DNA from 3 places in the Streptomyces sp. NPDC047072 genome. Region 1 is predicted to be linked to each of the others. Evidence: riboswitches for the same ligand, from Rfam matches in the RefSeq annotation. Region 1 holds a riboswitch; each other region holds the start of a gene.
The links. Region 1 has a riboswitch for cobalamin ahead of ABZ896_RS26415 (HoxN/HupN/NixA family nickel/cobalt transporter). Riboswitches for the same ligand answer to the same signal wherever they lie in the genome.
Positions count from the first base shown of each region.

Region 2: it holds a riboswitch for cobalamin, as region 1 does, so the genes downstream of both, ABZ896_RS32625 (cobalamin biosynthesis protein) here and ABZ896_RS26415 (HoxN/HupN/NixA family nickel/cobalt transporter) in region 1, are expected to answer to the same signal.
Region 3: it holds a riboswitch for cobalamin, as region 1 does, so the genes downstream of both, ABZ896_RS01135 (prenyltransferase/squalene oxidase repeat-containing protein) here and ABZ896_RS26415 (HoxN/HupN/NixA family nickel/cobalt transporter) in region 1, are expected to answer to the same signal.

Region 1 covers NZ_JBEYVC010000067.1:29,070-33,923, reverse strand. Annotated here, with positions in the region: gene ABZ896_RS26430 (nucleoside hydrolase) at 1-91, shown strand, start outside; gene ABZ896_RS26425 (helix-turn-helix domain-containing protein) at 225-1,307, shown strand; gene ABZ896_RS26420 (hypothetical protein) at 1,396-1,887, shown strand; gene ABZ896_RS26415 (HoxN/HupN/NixA family nickel/cobalt transporter) at 1,874-2,959, opposite strand; cobalamin riboswitch at 2,986-3,182, opposite strand; gene ABZ896_RS26410 (DUF6882 domain-containing protein) at 3,522-3,998, shown strand; gene ABZ896_RS26405 (hypothetical protein) at 4,114-4,458, opposite strand; gene ABZ896_RS26400 (LAETG motif-containing sortase-dependent surface protein) at 4,816-4,854, opposite strand, start outside.
Region 2 covers NZ_JBEYVC010000098.1:6,739-11,592, reverse strand. Annotated here, with positions in the region: gene ABZ896_RS32640 (lysozyme) at 1-146, shown strand, start outside; gene ABZ896_RS32635 (inorganic phosphate transporter) at 246-1,496, shown strand; gene ABZ896_RS32630 (hypothetical protein) at 1,516-1,737, shown strand; cobalamin riboswitch at 1,874-2,006, shown strand; gene ABZ896_RS32625 (cobalamin biosynthesis protein) at 2,043-2,993, shown strand; gene ABZ896_RS32620 (cobyric acid synthase) at 2,990-4,480, shown strand; gene cobN (cobaltochelatase subunit CobN) at 4,477-4,854, shown strand, end outside.
Region 3 covers NZ_JBEYVC010000002.1:39,053-43,906, reverse strand. Annotated here, with positions in the region: gene ABZ896_RS01140 (SCO2322 family protein) at 1-65, opposite strand, end outside; gene ABZ896_RS01135 (prenyltransferase/squalene oxidase repeat-containing protein) at 62-1,246, opposite strand; cobalamin riboswitch at 1,362-1,489, opposite strand; gene ABZ896_RS01130 (hypothetical protein) at 1,463-1,771, shown strand; partial or broken gene ABZ896_RS01125 (SpoIIE family protein phosphatase) at 1,794-2,177, opposite strand; gene ABZ896_RS01120 (MBL fold metallo-hydrolase) at 2,362-3,387, opposite strand; gene ABZ896_RS01115 (aldehyde dehydrogenase) at 3,563-4,854, shown strand, end outside.

The DNA of each region.
Region 1 (4,854 bases):
CATCCGCGAACAGGCCCTGGTGGACGTGGGGTTGGCGGTCGACGTCGAGCGCTATGTGAAGCTGTGGCTGACGACGGTGGAGGGGGTGTAGGGGTCTTTTCCGCGCACCCGTCGTGTTGACGGTTGTCGAGGTGACCGAATGCCGCCTTGCTCCGGCAAATGCGGATCCGTCAGTGTCGGGGGGCACCGCCCCCACCGCTGACCGACCACCGTCGGAGACCCCCATGCTGCGGGTGCACTTCACCGCCGATGACCTCGCGCGCGTCCGCGTCGCCGCCGCCCCCGACCCCCTGTGGGAACTCCACAACAGCTTCCAGGCGCTGTCGGGGAGGGAGGCGCCGCTCGTGTTCGACGACTGGCGGGATCGGGTACGGGGCCAACCGGCGCCGGGGCAGGGGATGTTGGCCTCGCTGTTGCCGACGCGGGGGTACTCGCCGGACTTTCTCACGCCGGAGTCGGGCGGCACCTGTGGCTTGGACGGGGGTGATGTGGTCGGGGGCGGCTCGGTCGGCAGTGATTCGGTCAGCCGTGATTCGGTCAGCCGTGGCTCGGATGCCGCCGCTCTGGAGAACGCGGTCGACGCCGTCCTGCGCACCCCCCGGGCCACCCTGCGCCGGGATCTCGCCCGGCTCGCCGCCTCCCCGCGCCGGACCCGTCCGCTGCCGGCCGAGGCCCGTGCCCTCGCCGACGGTGAACCCGCCGCGCTGCACCGGCTCGGCGCGGCCCTGCGCGGCTACCACCGGCACGCGCTCGCCCCCTTCTGGCCGCACATCCGCGCCCAGGTGGACGCCGACCGGGCCGTGCGCAGCCGCGCGGTCCTCGAGGGCGGCACCGACGCGCTCCTCGCAAGCCTCACGCCCGTACTGCGGTGGCGGCCACCGGTGTTGGAGGCCGACTACCCCGTCGACCGTGAACTGCGGCTCGGCGGGCGGGGGTTGCTGCTCCAGCCGTCGGTGTTCTGCGTCCGCAGACCCCTCACGCTCGCCGCCCCCGAACTGCCCCCGGTCCTCGTCTACCCCGTACAGCCCGCCCCCGGTTGGACCCGCCCGCCCGGCCGCCCCGGATCCGGCCACGGCCTCGCCGCGCTCATCGGCCGTACCCGCGCCGCCGTACTGGAGGACGTCGTCACCGGCCGCACCACCGGCGAACTCGCCCTGCGCCTGGGCATATCCTCCGCCGCGGTGAGCCAGCACACGGCCGTACTGCGCCGGGCGGGGCTGCTGGTGAGCGTGCGCCGGGGCCGGCACATGCTGCACACGGTCACGCCCGTGGGGCTCACCCTGCTCGAAGCGTCGGCGTCCGTTTAAGGCAGGGCTTCAGGGTGTGGCGGTGGCGAGCGGGACGCGGCGAGCCTGGGGCGACGAACGGCTCGTTCCCACAGGGGGTTTGACACACATGCGCGACTCACGACGTACGCTGCTCGCCGGTCTCGGAGCTCTGGCGCTGTCGCTGGCGGCACTCTGCACCGCCGGCCCGGCGGGCGCGGCCCCGGCCGACCGGGACCTCGGCCAGGTACTGACCATGCCGGCCGCGCCGTCCGCCGCCGAACTGCCCGCGGGGGCCGCCGCGGAGCCGCCCACCGCCTGGCCGAAGCCCGCCGGCATCACGCACATCGCCGCCCGCGAGTCCATCACCTGCGCGAGCGGCAACCTGTGCGCCGCCGTCTGGGACGCGACGCAGGGCGACTACGTCGTCTACTCCTTCTACTACTGCGACACCTACACCCTCTCCAACTGGGTGGGCACGGGCTCGTACCGCAACAACCAGACGGGTGGGGTGACGGCGTACTTCTACGGTCAGAACGGCCAGACGGTCACGCCGGTGGGCCCGGGCGGCAGCAGCAACTCCTACAACTGGGGCCCGATCTGGTCGATCAAGAACTGCTGACGCTCCAGCGCTGTTCCACCTTCGCCAGCCGCCAGTAGGCGATCGCCGCCGCCCACACCACCACGAACAGACCGACGATGACGTAGCCGACGTTGTCGAGGCTGATGTCGGCGATCCAGGTGGTGAGGGCGTCGGTGAGGGCGAGCTTGTCGTGGAGGACGCCGACGAGTTCGATCGTGCCGATGAAGAACGCGACGGCGATGGACAGCCCGGTGATGGCGAGGTTGTAGAACACCTTGCGCACGGGGTTGGAGAAGGCCCACTGGTAGGCGAAGTTCATGAACGTGCCGTCGAGCGTGTCGAACAGGCTCATCCCGGCGGCGAAGAGGAGCGGCAGGCAGAGGATCGCGTACCAGGGCAGCCCGGCGGCCGCACCCGACCCGGCCATCACCATGAGGGTGACCTCGGTGGCGGTGTCGAACCCGAGCCCGAAGAGAAACCCGAGGGGGTACATCTGCCCCGGCCGGGTGATGGACTTGGTGAGCCGCCCGAGGATCCGGTTCATGAACCCCCGCGAATCCAGATGGGATTCAAGCTCCTTCTCGTCGTACGATCCCGCCCGCATCGCCCGGAACACCTTCAGGATGCCCACCAGGGCAACGAGGTTGAGGGCGGCGATGAGATAGAGAAAGGTCCCGGAGATCGTCGTACCGAGAAAACCGAGCACCTGGTGGGTACCGGACCCCTCGTTCATCACGCGCCCGGCCAACTGAGTACCGCCGGCGATGAGCAGCGCCAGCAGCACGACGACACTGGAGTGCCCCAGCGCAAACCAGAACCCCACGGACACGGGCCGCTTGCCGTCGGCCATCAGCTTCCGGGTGGTGTTGTCGATAGCGGCGATGTGATCGGCGTCGAAGGCATGCCGCATACCGAGGGTGTAGGCGGTCACACCGAGCCCGACGCCGAAGGCTTTGGTCCCGATCTCGTAGTGCGCAGGCACGACGAGCAGAAAGAGAATCCCGAACGCGACGACGTGGAGGACGGCGATCACGGCCATGAGGAGGGCAGTCTTGATGGTGTCCTCACGCCGCCAACGAAAGCTGTTCTGGGCCATGGCAGGCTCGGTCATACGGTCAGCTCCAGCACCTCGTGGATCAGTTCCTGACGTGCCGCGGCCGGTCTCCTGGCTTACGGGTACGTACGCCTACCGCTCCTGCCTTCCCAACCGCCGCACGACGGTCAGTGGCTGTCCCCCGGCGAGGGGACACGGAACGGGAACTCCCCGATCTCAGTGGCGAGGGCCGCTCCGGACTTCCACCGGATTCCCGAACACCACGGCGTGCTCACAGTAGGTGGGGAGGTGGGGGTGTGCATAGCTGGGGATCTGCGTAGGTATGGAAGATCACATCGGTCTGGAGGGGGTTCGGAGGGGGCTCGGGGCGGGCCTTCGAGGTTGAGCGGGCCAGGCATCGAGAGATTGGCGCATTTGTCCCACCCCCGCCCGGAACGAACCTGGTCGCATGCCCTGGAGCCCGGGACAAAGTCACCAATCATCCCCGGTCGCAGGTGCTGCTGCTCTGACTCCCTGCACGCGCACCGCTTACGGTCCTGTGTCGCACAGGCTGGCGGATGATCACCTAGTTCCCAGCTGGTCAGCTGAGGGGGACCGCCCGTCCGGTTAAGTTCGCAGCATGAGTTTGTTGCTGCAGGGGGAGGACATGATTGATCAGCTCGCCCGTGCTCACATGTCCTGGGGGCTGGGATCGGCGGATCGCTGGGGACTGGATCAGACAACTGGCCTTGTCACCTGGACCTTCCCCGACAAGACAGCGACGGCGCCTGCTCAGGTGCTCGGCAGTTTCAGTCCCTCGTCGGGCTCGTGGGTGTGGGCATGGGCGAACAAGAGCATCCTGCCTGAACTGAGCCACGACGCCCGGAGGGTTCGGGACTGGGCCGAGGCCCATGGGCATCAGGCTCTGGCAGAGCCGCAGATCGATGCTGACGAGCAAGTGGCGGCGACGTTCACGGCGTTGGCCGTGAGGGTCACGGAGGCGACCGGCTTTTACCGGGGTTCCGGAGGCAACGCCATGGTGATGATTACTTTCGGGCCGGTCACCTTGGCCATGGCAGACGGCAGCACGTCCACGTTCGACATCAATATCAACTAGCGAGCACCCGCTGCCGCTTGTTGGGCCGGTAGCCTGGGCCGTTCATGATGGCCTGGTGGCTGGTGTTGATCAGCCGGTCCAGGAGTGGGCACGCGCGCCGTCAGGAGGTGACGGGCTACCGGCTGAGGAAGTAGATGCCGACGGCAACCGCGCCGCTGCCCGCGAGGATCTGCAGGAGCCCGATCGTCTTGAGGAGCAACACCCCTGCGGTAGGGCCGCCGTAGATGCGGGGCGGTTTCTTCTGTTGCGTGCTCATTGCCCTCGCGTAAAAGCGCGACGCCGCCTTCTTGTAGTCGGTGGCGATGACGGCCCCTCCGCACAGCAGGCCGACTCCCACAACGATGAAGAAGACAGCACCGCCCGTTCCCGGAGCGGCACTTGCCGGAGCGGATCCAGCAAGGTCAGCGGTGTTGATCACACCGATCATCGTGGGGTGGCACGACGAACCGGTCAGCGTCATGACAGAGGCCGGTACAGACAGTGACGCGATCTTTACTCACATCCCAAGTTGAGGCTGATGACGAGTGTGATCGCGGGGTAATGGTTCCTGGGCCTCGACCTCTTCGTCTGGGGCATCCCGGCGCCACCGGGGACGCGGCTCTTTCGGGTGGAGACGTCCCTCACCGGCACCGCCCTTCGCGTGGCCGTCACCTGTCCGCGAGGTGAGCGACTTCCGGATGTTGGCCGGGGGTTGGGCCAGATTCGCGCCGCCCGGGACCGTCGGCCAGGCGCAACGCGCAAGGGGCCACCCGCGCCATGAACGGCGGGTGGCCCCACGTCGGTGATCCTTCACCGACTTCTCACGCGTGCGCGTGCGTCAGGAGCGTGCGGCCTTGCGGCGGCGGGAGGCGAAGAC
Region 2 (4,854 bases), on a different contig from region 1:
ACAACGCGGCGGACGCGGGAGCGCTGCCCGCGGGATGGTCGTACTGGACGATCTGGCAGTACGACAACAGCGGCAGCCTGCCGGGCGACCAGAACCTCTTCAACGGGTCGGCGAGTCAGCTGAAGCGGTTCGCGAGGGGAACATAGCCTCTTCTGGACACCGTGCGGACCGCCCCAGTTCATCTTCCGTTTACCCAGGTTACTTACGGTCGTCCGACCAATGACTTCAAAAGAATGCCTGGGTAAATGGAAAACTTCTCGCTGATCCTCGCGATTGTGGTGGTAACTGCACTCGCGTTCGATTTCACGAACGGTTTCCACGACACCGCCAACGCGATGGCCACCACCATCTCGACCGGCGCACTCAAGCCCAAGGTCGCGGTGGCCATGTCCGCCGTGCTCAACCTGGTGGGCGCCTTCCTCTCGGTGGAGGTCGCCAACACGATCTCCAAGGGTCTCGTCGACGAGACCGGCATCCGTCCCGAGGTCATCTTCGCCGCCCTGGTCGGCGCGATCCTCTGGAATCTGCTGACCTGGCTGGTGGGCCTGCCCTCCAGCTCGTCGCACGCCCTGATGGGCGGTCTGATCGGCGCCACCATCGCCTCGGCGGGCATGGGCGCGGTCCACGGTGACGTGCTGGTCACCAAGGTCCTGATCCCGGCCATCGCGGCCCCGATCGTGGCGGGCGTCGCCGCCATGCTGGCGACCCGCCTGTCCTACTCGCTCGGCAAGAAGGCCGACGGCAGGGCCGCCGCGAAGGGCTTCCGCGCGGGCCAGATCGCCTCCGCCGGCCTGGTCTCCCTCGCCCACGGCACCAACGACGCCCAGAAGACGATGGGCATCATCACCCTCGCCCTGGTCGCCGGCGGCGCCGTCGCCCCCGACTCCGACCCGCCCACCTGGGTCATCCTCTCCGCGGGTCTGGCCATCGCGCTCGGCACCTACCTCGGCGGCTGGCGCATCATCCGCACGATGGGCAAGGGCCTGACCGACCTCCAGCCGCAGCAGGGCTTCGCCGCCCAGACCAGCGCGGCCACGGTCATCCTGGCCTCCTCGCACCTCGGCTTCTCCCTCTCCACCACCCACTCCGTCTCCGGTTCGGTGATGGGCGCGGGCCTGGGCCGCAAGGGCGGCGTGGTCCGCTGGTCCACGGCCACCCGGATGTTCGTGGCCTGGGGGCTGACGCTCCCGGCGGCGGCCCTGGTGGGCGCGCTGGCCGAGTCCGTGTGCGACCTCGGCGACTGGGGCACCGCGGTGGTGGCGGTCTTCCTGATCGCGTCCAGCGCGGCGATCTGGAAGATCTCGCGCCGCGAGGTCGTGGACGCGTCCAACGTCAACGAGACCGAGGAGCCGCCCGGTGTGGTGACCACGGCGATCGCCGCGGTGACGCCGCCGCCGGCCGGAACGGTGAGCGAGAGCCTCACGGCCACGATCGCCTCCCCGGTCGCCACGTCCGCCACCGCCACGGACCCGGCCACCCCGCCGGCCGCCGTCTGAGCCCCAAGGAACCAACACCATGAAGATCGACTGGGAAGCCCTCGGCTCCGTCTTCGGCGTCAGCCTCGTGGTCACCGTGGGCCTGGTGGCCCTGTTCACCCTCGGCATCATGGGCCTGTCCCGCCAGGAGCGCGCCCAGACCGAGGGCGGCTCCGCGCCCCTCGCGGTCACCGGCGCCTACGCCTGCTTCGCCGCGTGCGCGGCGGCGGTGGCGTACGGGATTTCGCTGATCGTGGCCTGACGGCCACACGCGCACCACGGGGTGCGGGACGGATCACCGTCCCGCACCCCTTTTTTCGTGGCCCCGGGAACAGTCCCCGTGTGGGGTTCTGCACACTCCTCCATCGCAGGTCAACAGCAAGTTGACTGCCCTTCCAACACCGTGGTGGACTGCCGGGGCCATGTACGACGGCAGGAGAGGAAGCCGGTGTGAGTCCGGCGCGGTCCCGCCACTGTGACCGGGGTAGGTAGCCCCGGGAGCCAGGAACTCTCGTCGTCGGTCTCGTCGAACCAGGGCGTGGACACCCTGAGTGAGGACATAACGCGATGCCCGCCTGCCCTGATCGCGTCTTCGCGTACGGCGCCGCCGCCGGACTTCTGGGGGACCTGCTGCTCGGCGATCCGCGTCGGGGGCATCCGGTCGCCGCGTTCGGGCGGGCCGCCGGGGCCGTGGAGCGGGCGCTGTGGCGGGATCACCGGGGGCGGGGCGCGGTGCACACCGCCGTGTGTGTCGGGGGTGCCGTCGCCCTCGGTGCGCTGGCCCAGCGTGTCGTACGACCGTCCCGTACCGCTTCCGTCGCGCTGACCGCCGCCGCCACCTGGGCCGTTGTCGGGGGCACGTCCCTCGCGCGCGAGGCCCGGAGCATCGGGCGCGCTCTGGACGAAGGGGATGTGGAGGCCGCGCGGGAGCGGCTGCCGCATCTGTGCGGGCGGGATCCGCAGGCGCTCGACGCCGACGGGATCGCCCGGGCCGTCGTCGAGTCCGTCGCCGAGAACACCTCCGACGCCGTCGTGGGGGCGCTCGTGTGGGGTGCGGTCGGCGGGGTGCCGGGGCTGCTCGGGTTCCGGGCCGTCAACACGCTGGACGCCATGGTGGGCCACAGGTCGGCCCGGTACCGGCGGTTCGGGTGGGCCTCCGCCCGGCTCGACGACCTCGCCGGGTGGCCGGGGGCGCGGCTGACCGCCGTACTCGCGACGGTGGCCGGGGGTGATCCGCGGGGTGCCGTGCGGGCGTGGCGGGAGGATGCCGGCAAGCATCCGAGCCCCAACGCCGGGCCTGTGGAGGCGTCCTTCGCGGGGGCGCTCGGGGTGCGGCTCGGGGGGACGTTGTCCTACGCGGGGCGGGTCGAGCACCGGCCCGTGCTGAATCGGGAGGGGCGCGCCGTGGCCTCGTACGACATCGAGCGTGCCGTACGGCTGTCGCGGCGCGTCGGTCTGCTCGCGCTCGGTGCCGGTGCGGTCGCCGCGCGGCTGATCCGGAAGGGACGTACGGCATGAGCGGGGGGCTTCTCGTCGCCGGGACCACCTCGGACGCCGGCAAGAGTGTCGTCACGGCCGGGATCTGCCGGTGGCTGGTGCGGCAGGGGGTCAAGGTCGCGCCGTTCAAGGCGCAGAACATGTCCCTCAACTCCTTTGTCACCAAGGAGGGTGCGGAGATCGGGCGGGCGCAGGCCATGCAGGCGCAGGCCTGCCGGGTCGAGCCGACCGCGCTGATGAATCCCGTGCTGCTCAAGCCCGGTGGGGAACAGAGCAGTCAGGTCGTGCTGCTCGGGAAGCCGGTCGGGGAGTTGAGCGCTCGTGGGTATCACGGGGGCCGGCAGCAGAAGTTGCTCGGGACCGTGCTCGACTGTCTCGCCGAACTGCGGGGCACGTATGACGCGGTGATCTGTGAGGGGGCGGGGAGTCCGGCGGAGATCAACCTGCGGCGGACCGACATCGTGAACATGGGGATCGCCCGGAACGCCGGGCTGCCCGTGCTGGTCGTCGGGGACATCGACCGGGGCGGTGTCTTCGCCTCGTTCTTCGGGACCGTCGCGCTGCTCAGCCCCGAGGACCAAGCGCTTGTCGCCGGGTTCCTCGTCAACAAGTTCCGGGGGGATGTCAGTCTCCTGGAACCCGGGCTGGACATGCTCCACGGGCTCACCGGGCGGTCCACGTACGGCGTGCTGCCCTTCCGGCACGGGCTCGGGATCGACGAGGAGGACGGAATGGGGGTCCGGAACACCCGAGCCTCCGCCCCGGTGGGCGAGGACGTGCTGCGGGTGGCCGTGTGCGCGGTTCCGCTCATGTCGAACTTCACCGATACCGACGCCCTCGCCGCCGAACCCGGTGTCGTGGTGCGGTTCGTGGACCGGGCGGAGGAGCTGGCCGACGCCGACCTCGTCGTCATCCCGGGGACCCGGGGGACGGTCCGCGCGCTGGAGTGGCTGCGCGAGCGGGGGCTGGCGGAGGCGCTCGTCCGAAGGGCCGCGGAGGGGCGTCCGGTGCTCGGTATCTGCGGCGGGTTCCAGATCCTCGGCGAGCACATCGAGGACGAGGTCGAGTCGCGCGTCGGCGCCGTCGACGGCCTCGGTGTCCTGCCCGTCCGCGTGCGGTTCGCGCGGGAGAAGACCCTCACCCGGCCCGTGGGCGAGGCCCTCGGGGAACGGGTCGAGGGGTACGAGATCCATCACGGGGTCGCCCAAGTAGCCGGCGGAGACGCCTTCTTGGACGGCTGCCGGGTCGGCCAGACCTGGGGCACGCATTGGCACGGCTCCCTGGAGTCGGACGGCTTCCGGCGGGCCTTTTTGCGCGAGGTGGCGGCCGCCGCGGGCCGCCGGTTCGTGCCGGCCCCCGACACCTCGTTCGCCGCGCTGCGCGAGGAGCAGCTCGACCGGCTCGGCGACCTGATCGAACAGCACGCGGACACGGACGCGCTGTGGCGGCTCATCGAGTCCGGCGCGCCGCAAGGACTGCCTTTCATTCCACCGGGAGCGCCCGCATGAGCACTGTGTTGTTGTTGTCGACCGCCGACACGGACCTGCTGGCGGCGCGGGCCGCCACGGACGCGTCCTACCGGATCGGCAACCCGACGCGCGTCGACGTCACGGCCGATCTGCCCGCGCTGGTCGAGGGCGCGGACATCGCCGTCGTACGGCTGCTCGGCGGCAAGCGAGCCTGGGAGGACGGGCTGGCCGCGCTGAAGGCGTCCGGGATCCCGACCGTGCTGCTGGGCGGGGAGTCGGTGCCGGACGCCGAGTTGATGGCAGAGTCGTCGGTGCCGGCCGGTGTGGTGGCGGAGGCGCTGCGGTACCTCGTCGAGGGCGGGCCCGCGAACCTGGTGGAGCTCGCGCGGTTCCTGTCCGACACCGTGCTGCTG
Region 3 (4,854 bases), on a different contig from region 1:
GCCGCGCAGACGGCACCGACGAGCAGCGCCAGCAGCAGAGTTGCGGTCGTACGGCGGACCGTCACTGCTGCTTGCCCTTGTTGCGGCCGGTGAAGAGGAACCCGACGCCGATGCCCGCGACCAGGCCGACGCCGATCATCCACCAGACATTGACGCCGTCCTCGTTCTTCTTCTCCGCCTTCTCCGCCTGAGGCTTCGCCGCTTCCCGGGGTGCCGGTCCCGTCGCGTTCAGCCGCTTCACCAGATCCGTACCGCCGAAGTCCCGCGGATCCGCGCCACCCGCCTGCGCCGCGAGGATCAGCTGGGCGTACGCCGCCGGGCCGCTCTGCGCGGCCCACTTCGCGGAGTTCTTCTCCAGCCAGGCCAGCGGCTTCCGGGCCGCCTCGGTGCCGCCCTGCACAGCGAGGGCGACGACCGCGTCGGCCGTGTTGCCGTAGTCGGGCTGGTTCTCGGAGCCGGGGAGGACGGAGGTGAGGTGGCCGTTCTTCGCGACGGCTTCGGCGAGGTACGCGGCGCCATTGGCAGCGGCCCCCTCTGGAGTGGCCGCGTCCGTGCAGGTGACCGTAGCCCCGTCGCCCGCCTTCGCCGTCGCCATGCCGAGGCCCGCCGCGCCGACGACCGCCGCGGCCGTCGCGTCCGCGTTGGCCGTCAACTTCCCCTTCTTGTCCGGCTGGTAGGCGAAGGCGCCCCCGTCCGCACACGGCAGGGAGAGCGCGAGCAGGGCGTCGTAGGGCGACTTGCCGTCCTTGAGGACCTTCCCGGCGCCGTCGCCCAGCGCACCGATCACCACGGACGTCGAGTTGGCGTCGCTCGCCCCGCCGGGCAGGTATCCCCAGCCGCCGTCCTTGTTCTGCACGGACTTCAGCCAGGCCACCGCCTTTCCGGTCGCGGACGCGTGGCCGCCGAGCGCGGAGAGGGCCTGTACGGCGGCCGCCGTGCTGTTGGTGTCGACCATGACCTTGGCGTCGCAGGCCTTGGCCGGATCCGCGCGGTACGCCGCGAAGGCGCCGTTCGCGCACTGCTGGCCCACGAGCCAGTCGGTCGCGGAGGCGGCGGGCCGCACACCCGCCCGGTGCTGGGCGATCAGCGCGAGGGACTGGCGCCAGACGCCGTCGTACGTGGGGTCCGTGCTGCCGTAGAGCCCGGCGGGGACGAAGGGGGACGGCGACGGGGCGGCGAGCGCGGGCGCGGCCGTGCCGATCACGACGGTGGCGGCCAGGACCGCGGCGCTGCGGCGGACGTTCATGATCGGCGGATGCCCTCTCCCTGAAGAAGCCGGGCAGCACGGGAGGACCCCGGGCGGCTCGGCTCCGTATCCCTCGACGGTGCCGCACACCGGCCGGGTGCCGATGCGCGTGAGCCGGTCACGATCCGTGCGGGGCAATCCGGCTCGTCGCTCCAGAGCGGCTCACGGTTGCGGGTCAGCGCCGGATTTGCACCGGCTTTCCCCCGTACGGGTGTGATGACGACCCGGTCACTCTACTCGCCCGTAGGGAGTCGGCTGAGAGGCAGCTGTGAGGGGTCGGCGGGGCAGCGCGGGGACCAGCGCCTCGGCCGCCTGGCACAGGACCAGGGCGAGGTCGTCGGCGGGGTGGCCGTCGGTGTGGGCGAGGACACGGTCGTAGAGGGTGTGCGGGGCGTCCTCGGGGAGGAGCGGGAAGGCCGTGCCGTCGGCGGAGCGGGCCTAGGTGAGGTCGTCGGTGTAGAGGAGCGGCCGGTCGCCCGGCTGGAGGCCCACCCGGACCGAGCCCGAGGGGCGTGGTCGGAGTGAACGGTTCGAGGAACTCGACGTGCCGGCCGGCTCGCAGCGGCGCGGGATGACCGCAGTTGACCAGGCGGACCTCGCCGGGGGTGAACTCGGCGAGCACCGCGGTGACGAAGTCCTCCGGGCCCAGCTCGGGGGCGAGCCGGCCGTCCAGGGCGGCGGTCTTGGGCAAGTCGGGGGCGGTGAAGGCGAGTTCGCGGAAGCCGGTCAGGGTCGCCGCGGTCAGCCGCAGCGCCTCCAGGCCGTGCCCGCGGACATCGCTGACCAGCAGTGGCGGGCCGTACGGGGTGATCGCGACGTCGTACAGGCCGCCGCCGACCGCCGACTCACGGGCCGCGCAGTGGTAGCGCGTACAGACGTGCGTGCCGGCCAACTCCCGGGAGATCGGCCGCAGAAGCGCCTCCTGGCTCACCCGCACCACCTCGCGAACCTCGGCGAGCCCCGCCCAGCGCCGCCCAGCGTGAGCGCGAGCGGCTGCTGCGGGAGCGGCTCGGGGACCGGGACTACGAGCAGGCGTACGCCGAGGGGTTGGCGATGTCGTACGACGAGGGGCTGGACTACGCGCTGAATCCCGGGAGTTGAAGGTCTTCAGGCGGTCAGACCGCCACGTACGTCACCGGTTCGCTCCCCGCGACCGCCTCCGCGCGGCCCAGTTTCACCAGCCGCCGCAGATGTGCCTCGGCCTCGGAGACCGCGATGTTCCGTGATCCGTAGGGGATTTGGTCCCAGGGCCGGTTCCACTCCATGCGCACGGCGAGCTGCCAGGCGGTGAGGGGCTCGGCGAGCAACGCCCGCAGGCCGGTGAGGCGTTCCTCGTGGTGGTCGAGCAACTCCCGTACCCGGGCGGCCGCGTCGGTGAAGGCGTGCTGGTGTGCCGGGAGGATCTCGGCGGGGGCGAGGCGGCCGACGCGCTCCAACGAGTCGAGGTAGTCGCCGAGCGGGTCGGTGACGGTGGCGTCGTCCGGATCCTCGTACAGGCCGATGTGCGGGGTGATCTCGGGGAGCAGGTGGTCGCCGGAGAACAGGCGCCCGTGGCCCGGGAGTTGGGCGGGGTGCTCCTCCTCCAGGTGCAGGCAGACATGGCCGGGGGTGTGGCCCGGCGTCCAGATCGCGCGGAGCCGGCGGCCGGGGAGGTCGAGGAGTTCACCGGGGACGATCTCGTGGTCCGGCAGGGCGGGGGAGAGGCCGGGCAGGGTGCTGCGGCGGGCGTTGCGGAGCGGGGCGATGTGGTCCTCGGGGGCGCCCGCGGCCTCCAACTTGGCTGCCATGTAGGTGAACCAGCGCTCCGGGCGGGTCTCGCGGGAGCGGCGCACGATCGCGGTGTCCGCCGCGTGCATCGCGATCCAGGCACCGGAGGCGTCGCGGACCTTGCCCGACAGGCCGTGGTGGTCGGGGTGGTGGTGGGTGACGACCACGCCGTGGATCTCGCCGACGGACGTGGAGCAGGCCGTCAGACCCTCGACGAGCAGGTCCCAGGAGGCCGGGTCGTCCCAGCCCGTGTCGATCAGCACCGGTCCGCGATCCGTCTCCACGACGTACACGAGCGTGTGGCCGAGGGGGTTGTCGGGAATGGGCACCTGGATCGAGCGGACGCCCCCGCCGTGTGCGTGCACCTGCGCCATGAGCTCCCCCATCGCCGTGTTCCGGCCGTCTCCGGCCAGAGTCACTATAACTAGAACGCGTTTCGATGGGAGCCCGAGGTTATCAACAGCGGTGCTGTACGGCCCGTGGACTCCTCTGTGCAGAACTGGTATCAGTGGCCGTATCTGATGGAGTGTCAGAGAGTCGGGAGTCGCCATGGCCGAGCTCACGGAACACGGACAGCTGTTCATCGGCGGGGAGTTGACCGACCCCCTGGGCGAGGACGTCATCGAGGTGATCTCGCCGCACAGCCAGGAGATCATCGGCAGGGTGCCGCACGCCTCGCGCGCGGACGTGGACGCGGCCGTCGCCGCCGCCCGCACCGCCTTCGACGAAGGGCCCTGGCCGCGGATGACCCTCGACGAGCGCATCGAGGTCGTCACCCGCGTCAAGGACGCGATCGCGGTCCGGCACGAGGAGATCGCCCGCGTCATCTCCTCCGAGAACGGCTCGCCGTACTCCTGGAGCGTCCTCGCCCAGGCCCTCGGCGCGATGATGGTCTGGGACTCGGCGATCACGGTCGCCCGGAACTTCACGTACGAGGAGACCCGCGACGGAGTCCTCGGCCGCATCCTCGTCCGCCGTGAACCCGTGGGGGTCGTGGCGGCCGTAGTCCCTTGGAACGTCCCGCAGTTCGTGGCCGCGGCGAAGCTCGCGCCGGCGCTGCTGACCGGCTGCACGGTGGTGCTGAAGCCCTCGCCCGAGTCACCGCTGGACGCGTACATCCTCGCGGACATCACCCGTGAGGCCGGGCTCCCGGAGGGCGTGCTCTCTATCCTCCCCGCCGACCGCGAGGTCAGCGAGTACCTCGTCGGACACCCCGGCATCGACAAGGTCTCCTTCACCGGCTCCGTCGACGCCGGCAAGCGCGTGATGGAGGTCGCCGCCCGCAATCTCACGCGCGTCACCCTGGAGTTGGGCGGAAAGTCGGCGGCGGTGGTCCTGCCGGACGCGGACGTCGAGGCGGCGGTCGCCGGGATCGTGCCGTGCGCCTGGATGAACAACGGGCAGGCCTGCGTGGCGCAGACCCGCATCCTGCTGCCCCGCTCCCGCTACGACGAGTTCGCCGAAGCCCTTGCGGCGGCGGCGAGTTCACTGGTCGTCGGCGACCCGCTCGACCCGGCCACCCAGGTCGGCCCGCTGGTCGCGGAGCGCCAACAGCGGCGCAACCTCGACTACATCAGGATCGGCCAGGAGGAGGGCGCGAAGATCCTCACCGGCGGCGGACGCCCGGCGGGCCTGGACCGCGGCTGGTACGTCGAGCCGACCCTGTTCGGGGACGTCGACAACTCCATGCGGATCGCCCGCGAGGAGATCTTCGGCCCGGTCATCTGCCTGCTCCCGTACGGCGACGAGTCCGAGGCGGTCAAGATCGCGAACGACTCCGACTACGGCCTGTCCGGCAGCGTCTGGACCTCCGACACCGCGCACGGCATCGAGATCGCCCG